DNA from 3 places in the Paenibacillus sp. LRG-1 genome. Region 3 is predicted to be linked to each of the others. Evidence: riboswitches for the same ligand, from Rfam matches in the RefSeq annotation. Region 3 holds a riboswitch; each other region holds the start of a gene.
The links. Region 3 has a riboswitch for glycine ahead of ACUUJN_RS20510 (alanine/glycine:cation symporter family protein). Riboswitches for the same ligand answer to the same signal wherever they lie in the genome.

Region 1 (4,274 bases), 170 kb from region 3:
CGTACTTTCGTCATGAACGTTGATGACAACATTTAAATTTAAATTATCCGGGAAGGTATTATACCTGCATAATTCTTCTTAATATGACCTGTAGCTATAGAAATTAGTCGAAAAACCGTGCTGGATTATGTATGATTCTTATATGGGGACAACCCTCTAAATCAGAATAAAACACGTAATTACGTTTGCAAAAAGACAAAAAAATAGCCGCTACGTCAAATCATAGCGACTATTTTATACAAAAATCGAGCAGACAAATAACCCTCTTACTCCATACTACAATGCTCCATTATTGCTCATCGGAAATCAACTGCTCATACTGATCCGCAGACAGTAGCTTGCCCAAGGCTTCCTCCACATCTTTATCCATCTCTACTTCGATCATCCAACCTTTTTCATAGGGAGATTCATTCACTAGCTCAGGTGTACTTTCCAGCGTTTCATTCACTTTTAGTATGGTTCCCGTCACCGGAGCAAAAAGGTCGGATACTGTCTTCACCGATTCAATCGTACCGATCTCCGCTCCCTGCTCAATCGTTGCTCCCGCCTCAGGTAATTCTACAAAAACAATATCACCCAGTTGATGCTGTGCAAAGTCTGTAATACCAATTCGTACCGTTCCATTCTCTGTCCGCTGAACCCACTCATGTTCGTCTGTATACCAAAGTTGCTGCTTTACTTCACCCATTCTGTTCCCCTCACTTCCATATGAATAAAATCGCTTTTGCTCACCTGTATTAGACAGGTTAAGATTATGACAACAAGAACACTCATGTCAATAATACTAACAAAAATACTTCATATCACCTCATATAGCGTACTATATAAAAAATTATAACTTATAACAAACGCTTACATATCCTTATTTATATATTAAATGTTTTTTCTATTGTTTTAGATGACATTTTTATTGACATTTTGAATGAATTTGCGTATTAATGGGTTATAGCAAATGCTTTGGGAAACACCCCGACAACTGCAAACGCGGATGAACGCGGAGGGAGAGACTGCCAAAAAGATTCGCATAGCTGTTGCCGCTTGTGAGACATAAGTGCACGCGAATCGGATCAGGTTGTTATCTGCAAAGCCAGGTAATATACCGTTGATCCCGAAGGTAGCGCCGAAGGAGTAAACCTGCATTGCAGGTGAATCTCTCAGGCAAAAGGACCTCTGCCGGACGCATCTCTGGAGAGCATTCGCTATTGGAGCGGATCACCCAAGGGGAAACCCGGTACATACCGGGGTAACTTTCTGGTATCAAGGACAGAGCTGAAAAAAAGAGTGTAGACTGCCGTCTATACGTTTTTTTCGGCCTGTCTTTTTTTGTTTAGCCGATCACACCGGATAGGAGTGGAATAATGACTAATTTGCGAAAAACACCGCTATATTCGTCCTACGGGACGCAGTCTGGGGTTCGTTGCATTGACTTTGGCGGCTGGGAGCTCCCGGTTCAGTTTAGCGGCATTCAAAAGGAGCATGAGGCCGTCCGGCAACGTGCGGGTTTATTCGATGTATCGCATATGGGCGAATTTTTGGTTGAAGGCAAAGAAGCCGAAGCTTTTCTGCAAAGGGTGACCACGAATGATGTCAGCCAGTTGGAACCAGGTCAGGCACAATATTCACTCCTGTGTTACCCCGATGGAGGGGTAGTAGACGACCTACTTGTTTACTGCAAAGGACCGGAACGCTACATGCTCGTTGTGAACGCATCCAACATCGATAAGGATTGGGATTGGCTAATTCGCCATATGCCTGCATCCGTTCACATGGAGAATGTGTCTGATGCGATAGCATTGCTAGCGTTGCAAGGACCGGAGGCAGCACGTATTGCCGCAGCCGTGGCAGATACGGACATTACGAATCTGGCATCTTTCCGCTTCCATGAGAATGTGCCATTGTTCGGAGCAAAAGCACTGGTCTCACGAACCGGATATACGGGCGAAGACGGTTTTGAATTTTATATACCTGCTGCGGAAGCACCAGCCGTATGGGAGGGTTTGCTTCGTTCCGGTGAGTCGTATGGGCTGATTCCCGCTGGACTTGGTGCTCGGGATACACTACGCTTTGAGGCACGATTGCCGCTGTACGGTCAGGAGTTATCTGCCACGATTTCACCACTCGAAGCTAGTCTAGGTTTCTTCGTCAAGCTGAATAAAGGAGATTTTATCGGTAGAGAAGCACTGCAACGTCAGAAAGAACAAGGGATTCCTCGCAAATTGATCGGGCTGGAAATGATTGATCGCGGTATCCCTCGCGCCCATTACCCGGTATTCGCAGAAGGACAACGCATCGGTGAGGTCACAACGGGGACTCAGTCGCCCACCTTGAAGCGTAATCTGGGCCTCGCCTTGGTGGACAGTCGTTTTAGCGCCCTCTCCACACCGTTGGAGGTTGAGATTCGTGGCAAACGCCTGCGTGCCGAGGTGGTGGCAGCACCCTTTTATAAACGCCCGCGCTGATCTTAAACTCTTTTTATTTCTATAAAGCAAATATGTCAGATATGAACTTCTTGGTTTTTCATCTCACACACTTTTTTATTAGCTAATTTACGATCTAAAATCTTGCTTTTCGAAAGGAGTCAGAACCTATGAAGCAGCATCGTTATCTCCCTATGACTGAACAGGATCAAACCGAAATGCTGCGTGTGGTGGGTGTATCATCTATTGATGATTTATTCAGTGACATTCCAGAGGCCATTCGATATCAAGGGGAACTGCCTCTCTCTTCTCGACTCGATGAGAAAGCCTTAACCCGCCACTTGGCCGAGCTGGCCGGACACAACGCCAATACAGACACACATGCCAGCTTCCTTGGCGCAGGAATTTATGATCATCATATTCCGTCCGTCATCCAGCACATCACTTCACGCTCGGAATTCTATACAGCCTACACCCCCTATCAGCCGGAAGTAAGCCAAGGCGAGCTACAAGCCATTTTCGAGTTTCAGTCGTATATTTGCGAATTGACGGGCATGGCTGTAGCTAATGCCAGCATGTACGACGGAGCGACTGCACTGGCGGAAGCGGGCTCACTGTCCGCCGCAGCTACCCGCCGTAAACAGCTTATCGTATCAAGGTCCGTCCATCCGGAGGCACGTCAGGTATTGGCAGCCTATGCACGCGGATTGGATTTGGACATCGTGGAAATCGGCTGTTCGGACGGCGTAACGGATGCTGATGCGCTAGCGGCGGCCGTATCGGAACAGACCGCGGCTGTTTTGGTCCAAAGCCCCAACTTTTTCGGAGCCGTGGAAAACCTGAAGCCGATGGCTGACCTCATCCATGCGCACAAAGGTCTTTTGGTCGTCAGTGCCAATCCACTGGCACTTGGCTTGCTGGAAACACCCGGCAAACAGGGCGCGGATATTGTGGTAGGAGATGCGCAGCCACTTGGCATCTCCTCTTCTCTCGGCGGTCCGACCTGTGGATACTTTGCCGTTTCTCAGGCCCATATGCGCCGTATCCCCGGCCGTATTGTGGGTCAGACCACAGACCGCAACGGTAAACGCGGCTTCGTGCTGACCTTGCAAGCGCGGGAACAGCATATCCGCCGCGAAAAGGCCACCTCTAACATTTGCTCCAACCAAGCGTTGCTAGCTTTATCTGCATCTGTATACTTGTCTGTCATGGGTAGACAGGGGATCAAGGAAGTAGCCGAGCTAAATTTGCATAAAAGCCGTTATGCTTTAGAGCAATTGCTGAGCTTGAAGGGCGTAACTGCCTCGTTTAACGCACCAACCTTTAATGAGTTTGCCCTTAGACTGCCTGAGGGTACGGATATGAGCAAACTCCAGGCCGAGCTGCTAGCTGCTGGATTTATCGCTGGCTACGATTTGGGCCGGGACTATGAGGAACTTGCTGGTCACATGTTGATTGCCGTGACGGAGCAAAGGACCAAAGAAGAGATTGACCAATTTGTACACACCTTGGGGGGATTGCTATGACACGCACCGGACAGGATCAGAAACAAGGGCTGTTGAAGGAACACGATCAAGCGCTCATTTTTGAATTGAGCCGTCCGGGTCGCATCGCCTATTCCCTTCCCGAGTGCGACGTTCCCCGTCGCCCGGTGGCAGAGCTTTTGCCAGATTATGCGCTGCGCAGCGAACCTGCGGCATTACCCGAGGTATACGAAGTAGACGTTATTCGGCATTATACTGCCTTGTCCCGGCGCAATTTCGGCGTGGACAACGGATTTTATCCGCTCGGCTCCTGTACGATGAAATACAATCCGAAAGTGAATGAGGATGTCGCCCGATATACAGGCTTCGCCAA
Region 2 (4,274 bases), 1.9 Mb from region 3:
CACTGCCGACTTCAAGCATCACGTCAATGACTTCGTCAGACGGAATAGCGCTGCGCACACCCGCCAAAGCCATATCCGCTGCGGCAAGCGCAGTCACGGCTCCCAGCCCGTTGCGCACGATGCACGGAATCTCCACGAGTCCGGCGACGGGATCGCAAATCAGGCCGAGCGTGTTCTTAAGAGCGAGGCCCACGGCGTGAACAGCCTGTTCAGGCGTACCACCACGCAGCTCGACCATAGCGCCAGCAGCCATCCCGATAGCTGAACCAATCTCAGCCTGACAGCCTCCCTCCGCGCCAGAAATGAAGGAGTTGTTGGCGATCACGTAGCCAATGGCTCCAGCGGCGAACAGGCCGTTCACCATATGCTCATCATCCCAGCCGAACCGCTCCTGCGCACTGATGAACACACCAGGGATAACCCCACATGAGCCTGCGGTAGGCGTGGCGACAATACGACCCATGGATGCATTTACCTCCGACACAGAGAGGGCATAAGCCATGGCGAGCGCGGAGGCATCGCCGGAGCAGGTTTCCCCTGACCGCAGATACTCGGCTAGGCGCTTGCCGTCACCGCCCGTCAATCCACTGCGGGATACGGTGTCTTGTGTCTGACCGCGATGAACGGCTTCCTTCATGACTTCATAATAATCAGACATTTGGCGAAAGATTTCTTCCTCCGTTGTATTCGTCTCTTGTACCTGCTCTTGAATCATCAAGCGGCTAATTGTGGTGGATTCTTCAGCGCATAAAGCGCTGATTTCATGCAGATGGCTAAACCGCATCGGATTCAGCTCCTTTTTTCAAATTAATCATCTTAATTTCATACATATGAGGTAAAGAACGCAGTTCCGCAATCAGTTCAGCTGGAGCAGAACTGTCCGTTTCAATGGCGGTGAGTGCTTCACCATCCCGGCCTTTGCGATCTACGTGCATATAGGCAATGTTAATGTGGGCCGCGCCCAGCGCTGAAGTTATCGCGCCCAATGTACCGGGCTTATCCGAGTGGAGAAGCACCAGCGTAGGCAGCTCCCCGGTCAGATTGACCCGGAATTCGTTAAGCTGCTGGACATGGATGCTGCCGCCGCCGATGGAGGAGCCCAGCAGTGTGCGCTGATCCTCGCCCTTCCACAGCTCGAAACGGACAGTGTTCGGATGAGGCGCGGGGAGTCCGCTGACGGCGAATTCCACGGCCATCCCGGCTTGCTCTGCCCATTGCTCGGCATCCGGAATCCGGTGATCGTCCGTATCGTAATTAAGCAGCCCTGCGATGAGCGCCAGGTCTGTACCGTGTCCTTTATACGTGTCGGCAAAGGAGCCGTACAGTGTCATGCGGGCACGGTCAGGCTGCGTCCCGAGCCAGTGCCGGGCAACGCGTGCGAGCCGCACCGCGCCTGCGGTGTGTGAACTGGAAGGTCCGGTCATGGCCGGACCGATAATAGAAAATACATCTTTGAAACGCATGGTGTGGCCCCCTGTATGTTCTAATACCATACTATATGGTATTTCCGCGTCTTTGCGCGGTTATGACGGTTCCTAATGCTGACGCACAATGTGAGCACAAAAAAGGACAGGATAAGGAAGTTTCCCTTATCTCTGTCCTCGTTACCTGAGAGTTTCGTGCGGTGTTCTTACCGCCTTACCCCTTGGGTGGCTTGCGCTCTCTCCAGAGTTGCGTCAGATGACGATACATGGACCTGAGAGATTATCCGTCAGCCGGGTGCTGACGTCTTGCTCCTTCGGTGCCGCCAGAGTGTAGGCTCCCTGGACAGACTCTCCCGTCATCTTCATTCGCGTATACCGTTCTACATGTCTTCCTTAGCGTAATGTATGCCGTGCACGGTGTCAATCACAGGTTTAATTTTTACATAAACAGGTGCGTTTCCAATAAAAAAGATTAAAATTTACATAATTATGGATGAAACCAGGAAGGAATTAGAAGATTGGCGGCTAATCTGATAAAGGACAAGTATATTTATGGAAATCATAGGAGGGATATTGACGTATGGTAAAAGGCTTGCGATTCACAGGTTCACGCTTAAAAGGGATGTTGCATCTAGCAGCGATCGTATCACTGCTGATTGGGATCTTCGTTCCATTCGGTCAGGTCAAGGCGGAGGGAGCATTGACAGTAGCCGAAGCACTTCAGCGCCAAAGCAGTGGAGGTACGGTGACGGTGGAAGGTTACATCGTCGGACATGCTACCGGATCGAAAACGGCTAACTTTTCTTCCCCGTTCGCGAATGATTTTAACGTACTGATTGCCGATCAGGCAAATGAACGTAATACGTCTAATCTGTTGGATGTACAGCTGACTTCAGCGTACAGAGGGCAATATGGGCTATCAGGCCATCCTGAGCTGATCGGCAGCAAAATTCGTGTGACGGGTACACTCGGCGCCTACAATAATTTTGGTGGAGTGAAAAGCCCAAGCGCTGTTGAACTGGTAAGCGGAAGCGAGCCGGGGGAACCAGGCGAACCTGGCAACCCGGGTCAACCCGGTACTACACTGCCGGATGGAAAAGGCAAAAAGGTGCTGTTCGATAATACGCACGCACAGACTGCTGGTGCAGCAGATTGGGTCATTGAAGGCGCCTTCTCCGACTTTGCTAATGGACTGCGTAATGTAGGCTTTACGGTAGACCAATTGAATCGTCCTATTCCTTTTACTTATGGAGAGCAGGCCATAACATATGACAAGCTGCGCCAATATGATGTGTTCATTATTGGTGAAGCGAATGTTGCCTTTAAGGCATCCGAGCAGGCTGCCCTGCTGCAATACGTGAATAGCGGGGGGAGCGTCTTCTTCATCTCCGATCATTATAATGCGGACCGTAACAAAAACCGTTGGGATTCCTCCGAGGTTATGAATGGTTACCGTCGTGGAGCCTATACTAATCCGGCCAAGGGCATGACTGCAGAAGAAGCTGCATCACCGGCGATGCAAGGATTAACAAGCTCCGATTGGCTGGCGGCCAACTTTGGCGTTCGTTTCCGTTACAATGCGCTGGGTGATGTGAATGCTACCGACATTGTAGCCGCAGATCAATCTTTCGGCATTACCAAGGGTGTGCGCTCGATTGCAATGCATGCAGGATCTACGCTGGCTATTATTGATCCTACCAAGGCTAAAGGCATTGCTTATATCCCTTCAGGCACGAAAAAATGGGGTAATGCGGTAGACCAGGGAGTTTATAACGGCGGGGGCCGTGCGGAAGGACCTTATGCCGCTATCTCCAAGGTAGGTCAAGGCAAGGCAGCGTTCATCGGTGATTCTTCCCCTGTAGAAGATGCTACACCGAAATATGTGCGTGAGGAAAACGGACAGTCGAAGAAGACATATGATGGTTTTAAAGAAGTGGATGATTCCACCTTCCTGGTGCAAACGGTTCAATGGCTTGCATGGAAGCAGGACTACACGAAATTGTCTGATGTGGCAGGTTTGACTCTGGATCAGCCAACGAAGCTTCTACCATTTGAGGAGCCTGCGGCTTCCACAGAACCGCAGCCTGAGCCTTGGTCTGCTCCAGCAGCAGGCTACAAATGGTACGATCCTAGAACGTTCAAGTCTGGCTCCTATGGAGCGGCTTCATAATTATCGCCAGAAGCTCAATGTGAGCTGGTATTAGTTAGTCGTTTGATCCCTGCAGAGGGATCAGGCGACTTTTTTTGTGATGAAAATTAACCTGTGGTTGGTTATTTCATTACATTTTGTGCCAGAAAGGCCGCGCTACTGCTGGATCATTGATTTTTTAAATGATGTTGATAGCATAATCTTAATTGATATATCCATATACTGGTGATAGGATGTATTCAAATTATTCCGACAAAAACGGTATGTAATGTTCATGAGAGGTTTTAAACATCAAACATGGTGAGAATAAGCGGGACAAGACCATGGAGAATGGAGGAAGCGCGCATTGAATACCGGACCCGTGTTGGAAATTAAAGGATTATCCGTATCTTTTCGCATCAAGGATCAATATCACCCCGCAGTCGACCATCTGGATCTGACGGTCAACCCCAATGAAGTGCTGGCTGTAGTCGGAGAATCCGGCTGTGGCAAAAGCGCGCTGGCGCTTTCGATCGCACAACTGCATGACATGGAACGCACGCGTGTAGAGGGAGAGGTCCTTTTTAAAGGCACGGACCTGAACCGTCTTTCTTCAGGGCAAATGAATAAAATCCGCGGAGCGGGCATTGGCATGATCTTTCAGGACCCGCTGACAGCACTCAACCCGTTAATGAGCATTGGTAAGCAGATTGAGGAAAATC
Region 3 (4,274 bases):
TTCTCCCGAAGTATAAATAATGGTTTGGAATTCATACTGGCCGGCTACTTCCACAAAGCTGTCCAGAAAAGCCAGAACAATTTCATTAATAGTTGAAGTAATGATACCGATCTGAAGCGTCTGACCCTTGGATAGAGAAATGGCATTCCGATTAGGAACATAATCCAATTCCTGCATGATTTTTAAAATCTTAGTTCTTGTTTCGTGACTGACATGGGGTGACTGATTTAATACTCTGGATACCGTAGCTTTGGAAAAGCCCGCCAGTTTTGCAATTTGATCAAGATTCGACATGATGCTTCTCCTCACATAAGAAAAAAATACTTGACATGAAACGCGTTACAACGATTAGGATGCTTATGAAGGCATTACGTCTATTTTAAAGCATCTGTCAATCCTTTTCAAAGGAAGAACGGTTACCGTTAGGTATTGATTCACATTTGCAGCACTTGATGGGATTACTTGACCAAAGTAAAAATCTTAAATACGGAAAGAGGTTTTTATACCATGACGAAGACGCTAAAAGGATTTCCGAAAAACTTCTTGTGGGGCGGGGCAACCGCAGCCAACCAATTGGAAGGTGCTTTTGACGTAGATGGAAAAGGATTGTCCAGTGCGGACATGGTTGCCTATGTACCCAAAGCAGAGCGCAAGAACGATCATGCTATGGAGATTTCGTCCGAGCGACTCGAAGACATTTTGGCAGGCAAAGTCAATGCCCGTTTTCCAAAACGTGAAGGTGTGGACTTCTTCCACCACTACAAAGAAGATATTGCATTGTTCGCGGAAATGGGCTTTAAGGTATTTCGTATGTCCATCAACTGGTCGCGGATTTTCCCGAATGGCTATGATGCCGAGCCGAATGAAGCGGGACTGCAATTCTACGATAATGTATTTGATGAGCTGCGCAAATATGGTATTGAACCGCTGGTAACATTGTCACATTATGAGACACCGCTGGGTTTGACTCAGAAGTATAATGGCTGGCTGGGTCGTGAAGTTATACAGCACTACGTAAATTATGCCGAAACTGTGTTCACGCGTTATAAGGATAAAGTAAAATACTGGCTGACTTTTAATGAAATCAATGTAATGACCATGAGTCCGTTTACTGGTGGCGGGGTGGTCATTGACCGCGTAGAAAACAAGCAGCAAGCGATATACCAAGCACTGCATCATCAATTTGTAGCTAGTGCACTGGCGACAAAACGAGGACATGAGATCATCCCGGGCTCTCAAATCGGCTGTATGCTGGCTCGTTTGGAAAGCTACCCACATACGTGTAACCCACAGGATATACTGAAAGCCCAGCATGAAAATCAGATGAACCTGTTCTTTACGGATGTGCATGCCCGTGGGGAATATTCCAACTACATGGATCGTTATTTTGAAGAAAATAATGTTGTTATACACACAGAACCAGGCGATGCCGAAATTTTAAAAAATAACACGGTCGATTATATCTCATTCAGCTACTACATGACCTTGACCGTATCTGCAGGTCCAGAAGGCGAGAAAGCAGCAGGAAACCTGATTGGCGGCGTGAAAAATCCATATTTACAGTCCTCTGACTGGGGATGGCAAATTGATCCGATCGGTCTGCGTGTTACGCTGAACACGTTATATGACCGCTACCAAAAGCCGCTGTTCATCGTGGAAAATGGCCTAGGTGCTTATGATAAGGTAGAAGAAGACGGATCTGTGCATGACACATATCGTATTGATTACTTGCGTCAGCATATTGTTCAAATGAAGGAAGCAATTGCCGACGGTGTTGATCTGCTTGGTTACACCAGCTGGGGTCCTATCGACCTTGTGAGCATGTCTACTTCCGAAATGTCCAAGCGCTACGGATTTATTTACGTCGATCTGGATGATGACGGTAACGGAACGCTCAAACGCTCCAAAAAGGACTCATTTAACTGGTATAAAAATGTGATAGCAACCAATGGTGAAGAATTGTAATTCCAAATTTTCTCGGGCGGGTATAGCAGAGGACATCCTAAGGATGCAATCTGCTGTACCCGCTTTTTTGATAGACACAATAATAATATTTCAGAGGGTTTCACAAACTTTTCACTTGTAATAAACTGAAAGTTTTCTGTATAATAAATAAAAATTTCATATGTCTGGTTGATGTTTGCGGGAGATGGAACGAAAGTTCCGACCGAAGGGGCAAAACTCTCAGGTGCTTAGGCTGATTACAGCAACAAGCGGGGACCGTAAACGGACAGAACTCTGGAGAGACCCTTAATTGGGCGCCGAAGGTGCACCGCAGAGAACATCTGCTTAAACTCTCAGGCAAAAGGACAGAGACGCGAATAACCTGTGACAGGGAATGCCCTAGGCTTTTTTATAAGCTATTAGAGGCAGAAACCTGCGCAAGATGGTTGTATTTTTTCGTGCCTTTAACCTCTCCAGGAGTCGAATCAGCGGATTTGACTCTTTTTTGTTTTCTAATATGCTGGAGGAGCGGGTTGAAATGAATTTGGTACATGTGTTAGAAGCGATTAGCAGTTGGATATGGGGGGCGCCTCTCATCATTCTTGTCATGGGAACGGGGTTGTGGCTGACCATACGTTTGAAGATGCTGCAGGTATTCCGCCTGCCCCTGGCGATCAAGCTGATCGGTAAGGCCCCGAATGAAGGCAGCGGGGATGTAAGTAGTTTTGCGGCTTTGAGTACAGCGTTGGCGGCTACAGTTGGCACAGGAAGTATTGTCGGCGTAGCGACAGCCATTAAGCTGGGCGGGCCGGGTGCCTTGTTCTGGATGGTCGTTGCAGCCTTTTTTGGGATGGCGACGAAATATGCGGAAGGTGTACTTGCGGTAAAATACCGGGTGAAGGATCGGAATGGGCAATTTTCCGGCGGCCCGATGTATTATATTGAGAAAGGTCTGGGACGCCGTTTTAAACCGCTGGCGATGCTGTTTGCTTTTTCGGGCATGCTGGTAGCGTTGTTCGGGATTGGAACGTTTCCGCAGGTCAAAGCGATTGTATCTTCGACCGAAAACAGTTTTGGCGTTCCGCCCATTGTAACGGCACTGATTATTGCTATCCTTACAGGACTTGTTACTATTGGAGGACTCAAAAGCATTGCCAAGGTATCGACGAAGGTCGTTCCTTTTAAAACAGGCTTGTACGTACTGATCTGTCTCATCGTACTGATTCGGTTTGCTGACCAACTACCTGCCGCAATTGCGCTGGTGCTCCATTCGGCATTTTCAACTACATCTGCAACGGGCGGATTTGCCGGAGCTACGATTATGCTGGCGATGCGAAGTGGGGTAGCCAGAGGTATTTTTGCCAATGAGGCCGGATTGGGAAGCGCACCGATTGCAGCCGCAGCTGCCAAAACCAAATGGCCTGCGGAGCAAGGGCTAATTTCCATGACAGGCGTGTTTATTGATACGATGGTTATTTGTGTGATGACCGGGTTGACGCTACTGGTTAGTGGTGTGTGGAGCGGGCCTACCGATGCGGGCCTGATGACTCAGCAAGCATTTTCCAGCGCATTCCCGCTGGGGGCAGAACTGCTCACAATCATTCTGATTATGTTTGCGTTCACCACCATGCTCGGCTGGAACTATTACGGGGAACGCTGTGTTGAATATTTGCTTGGGGTCAAGTGGATTAAGCCATACCGCTATCTGTTCATCCTACTGGTTGCCGGGGGCGCGTTCATTAAACTGGATGCGATTTGGCTGCTGGCAGATATCTTTAACGCAATGATGGCTTTCCCGAACCTGATTGCCCTGCTCGGCTTATCAGGAATTGTAGTCGCAGAAACCCGAACCTATATGGATTCTCTGAATTCTAGTAAGAAAAAGGGCATTCTTGCAGGTGCCAGTGTAGGGGCAGCTATCCAAGTAGAAGAAAAAGGACAAACGGTTAATTCATAAATTCCAAAAGGGAGTGCCCTCAGTCATCACAGGCTTGAGGACACTCCCTTTTGAATGTTATAACGATGCGTGCAAAATAGCTGAAATATCTTCTTGGTTCAGCTTTTTATAATTACCGAAGCCTCCGTATTCCATTTCACGGGCTGCAATGTTTGCGACTTTTTCCAATTGCTCATCATTAATATTGTAATCGGCCAGGGTGGAAGGGGCACCGAGACTTGTCCAGAATGCACTCAGGCGATCAATCCCCTCCAAAGCAATTTCCTTATCCGTTTTACCAGTGGTATCTAAATCAAACATGCTGAGCATCAGCCGCTTCATGCGTGCAGCATCCTGATCCACCGTATGTCTCATCCAGTTGGGGAACAGGATC

Region 1: it holds a riboswitch for glycine, as region 3 does, so the genes downstream of both, gcvT (glycine cleavage system aminomethyltransferase GcvT) here and ACUUJN_RS20510 (alanine/glycine:cation symporter family protein) in region 3, are expected to answer to the same signal.
Region 2: it holds a riboswitch for glycine, as region 3 does, so the genes downstream of both, sdaAB (L-serine ammonia-lyase, iron-sulfur-dependent subunit beta) here and ACUUJN_RS20510 (alanine/glycine:cation symporter family protein) in region 3, are expected to answer to the same signal.

What each region holds. Positions count from the first base shown of each region.
Region 1 covers NZ_CM170126.1:4,473,099-4,477,372, forward strand. The annotation lists gene gcvH (glycine cleavage system protein GcvH) at 290-688, opposite strand; glycine riboswitch at 1,082-1,180, shown strand; gene gcvT (glycine cleavage system aminomethyltransferase GcvT) at 1,359-2,459, shown strand; gene gcvPA (aminomethyl-transferring glycine dehydrogenase subunit GcvPA) at 2,588-3,943, shown strand; gene gcvPB (aminomethyl-transferring glycine dehydrogenase subunit GcvPB) at 3,940-4,274, shown strand, end outside.
Region 2 covers NZ_CM170126.1:461,548-465,821, forward strand. The annotation lists gene sdaAA (L-serine ammonia-lyase, iron-sulfur-dependent, subunit alpha) at 1-784, opposite strand, end outside; gene sdaAB (L-serine ammonia-lyase, iron-sulfur-dependent subunit beta) at 774-1,463, opposite strand; glycine riboswitch at 1,675-1,790, opposite strand; gene ACUUJN_RS02085 (DUF6359 domain-containing protein) at 2,005-3,594, shown strand; gene ACUUJN_RS02090 (ABC transporter ATP-binding protein) at 3,920-4,274, shown strand, end outside.
Region 3 covers NZ_CM170126.1:4,645,562-4,649,835, reverse strand. The annotation lists gene ACUUJN_RS20520 (LacI family DNA-binding transcriptional regulator) at 1-294, opposite strand, end outside; gene ACUUJN_RS20515 (glycoside hydrolase family 1 protein) at 508-1,965, shown strand; glycine riboswitch at 2,134-2,210, shown strand; glycine riboswitch at 2,229-2,323, shown strand; gene ACUUJN_RS20510 (alanine/glycine:cation symporter family protein) at 2,483-3,901, shown strand; gene ACUUJN_RS20505 (iron-containing alcohol dehydrogenase) at 3,959-4,274, opposite strand, start outside.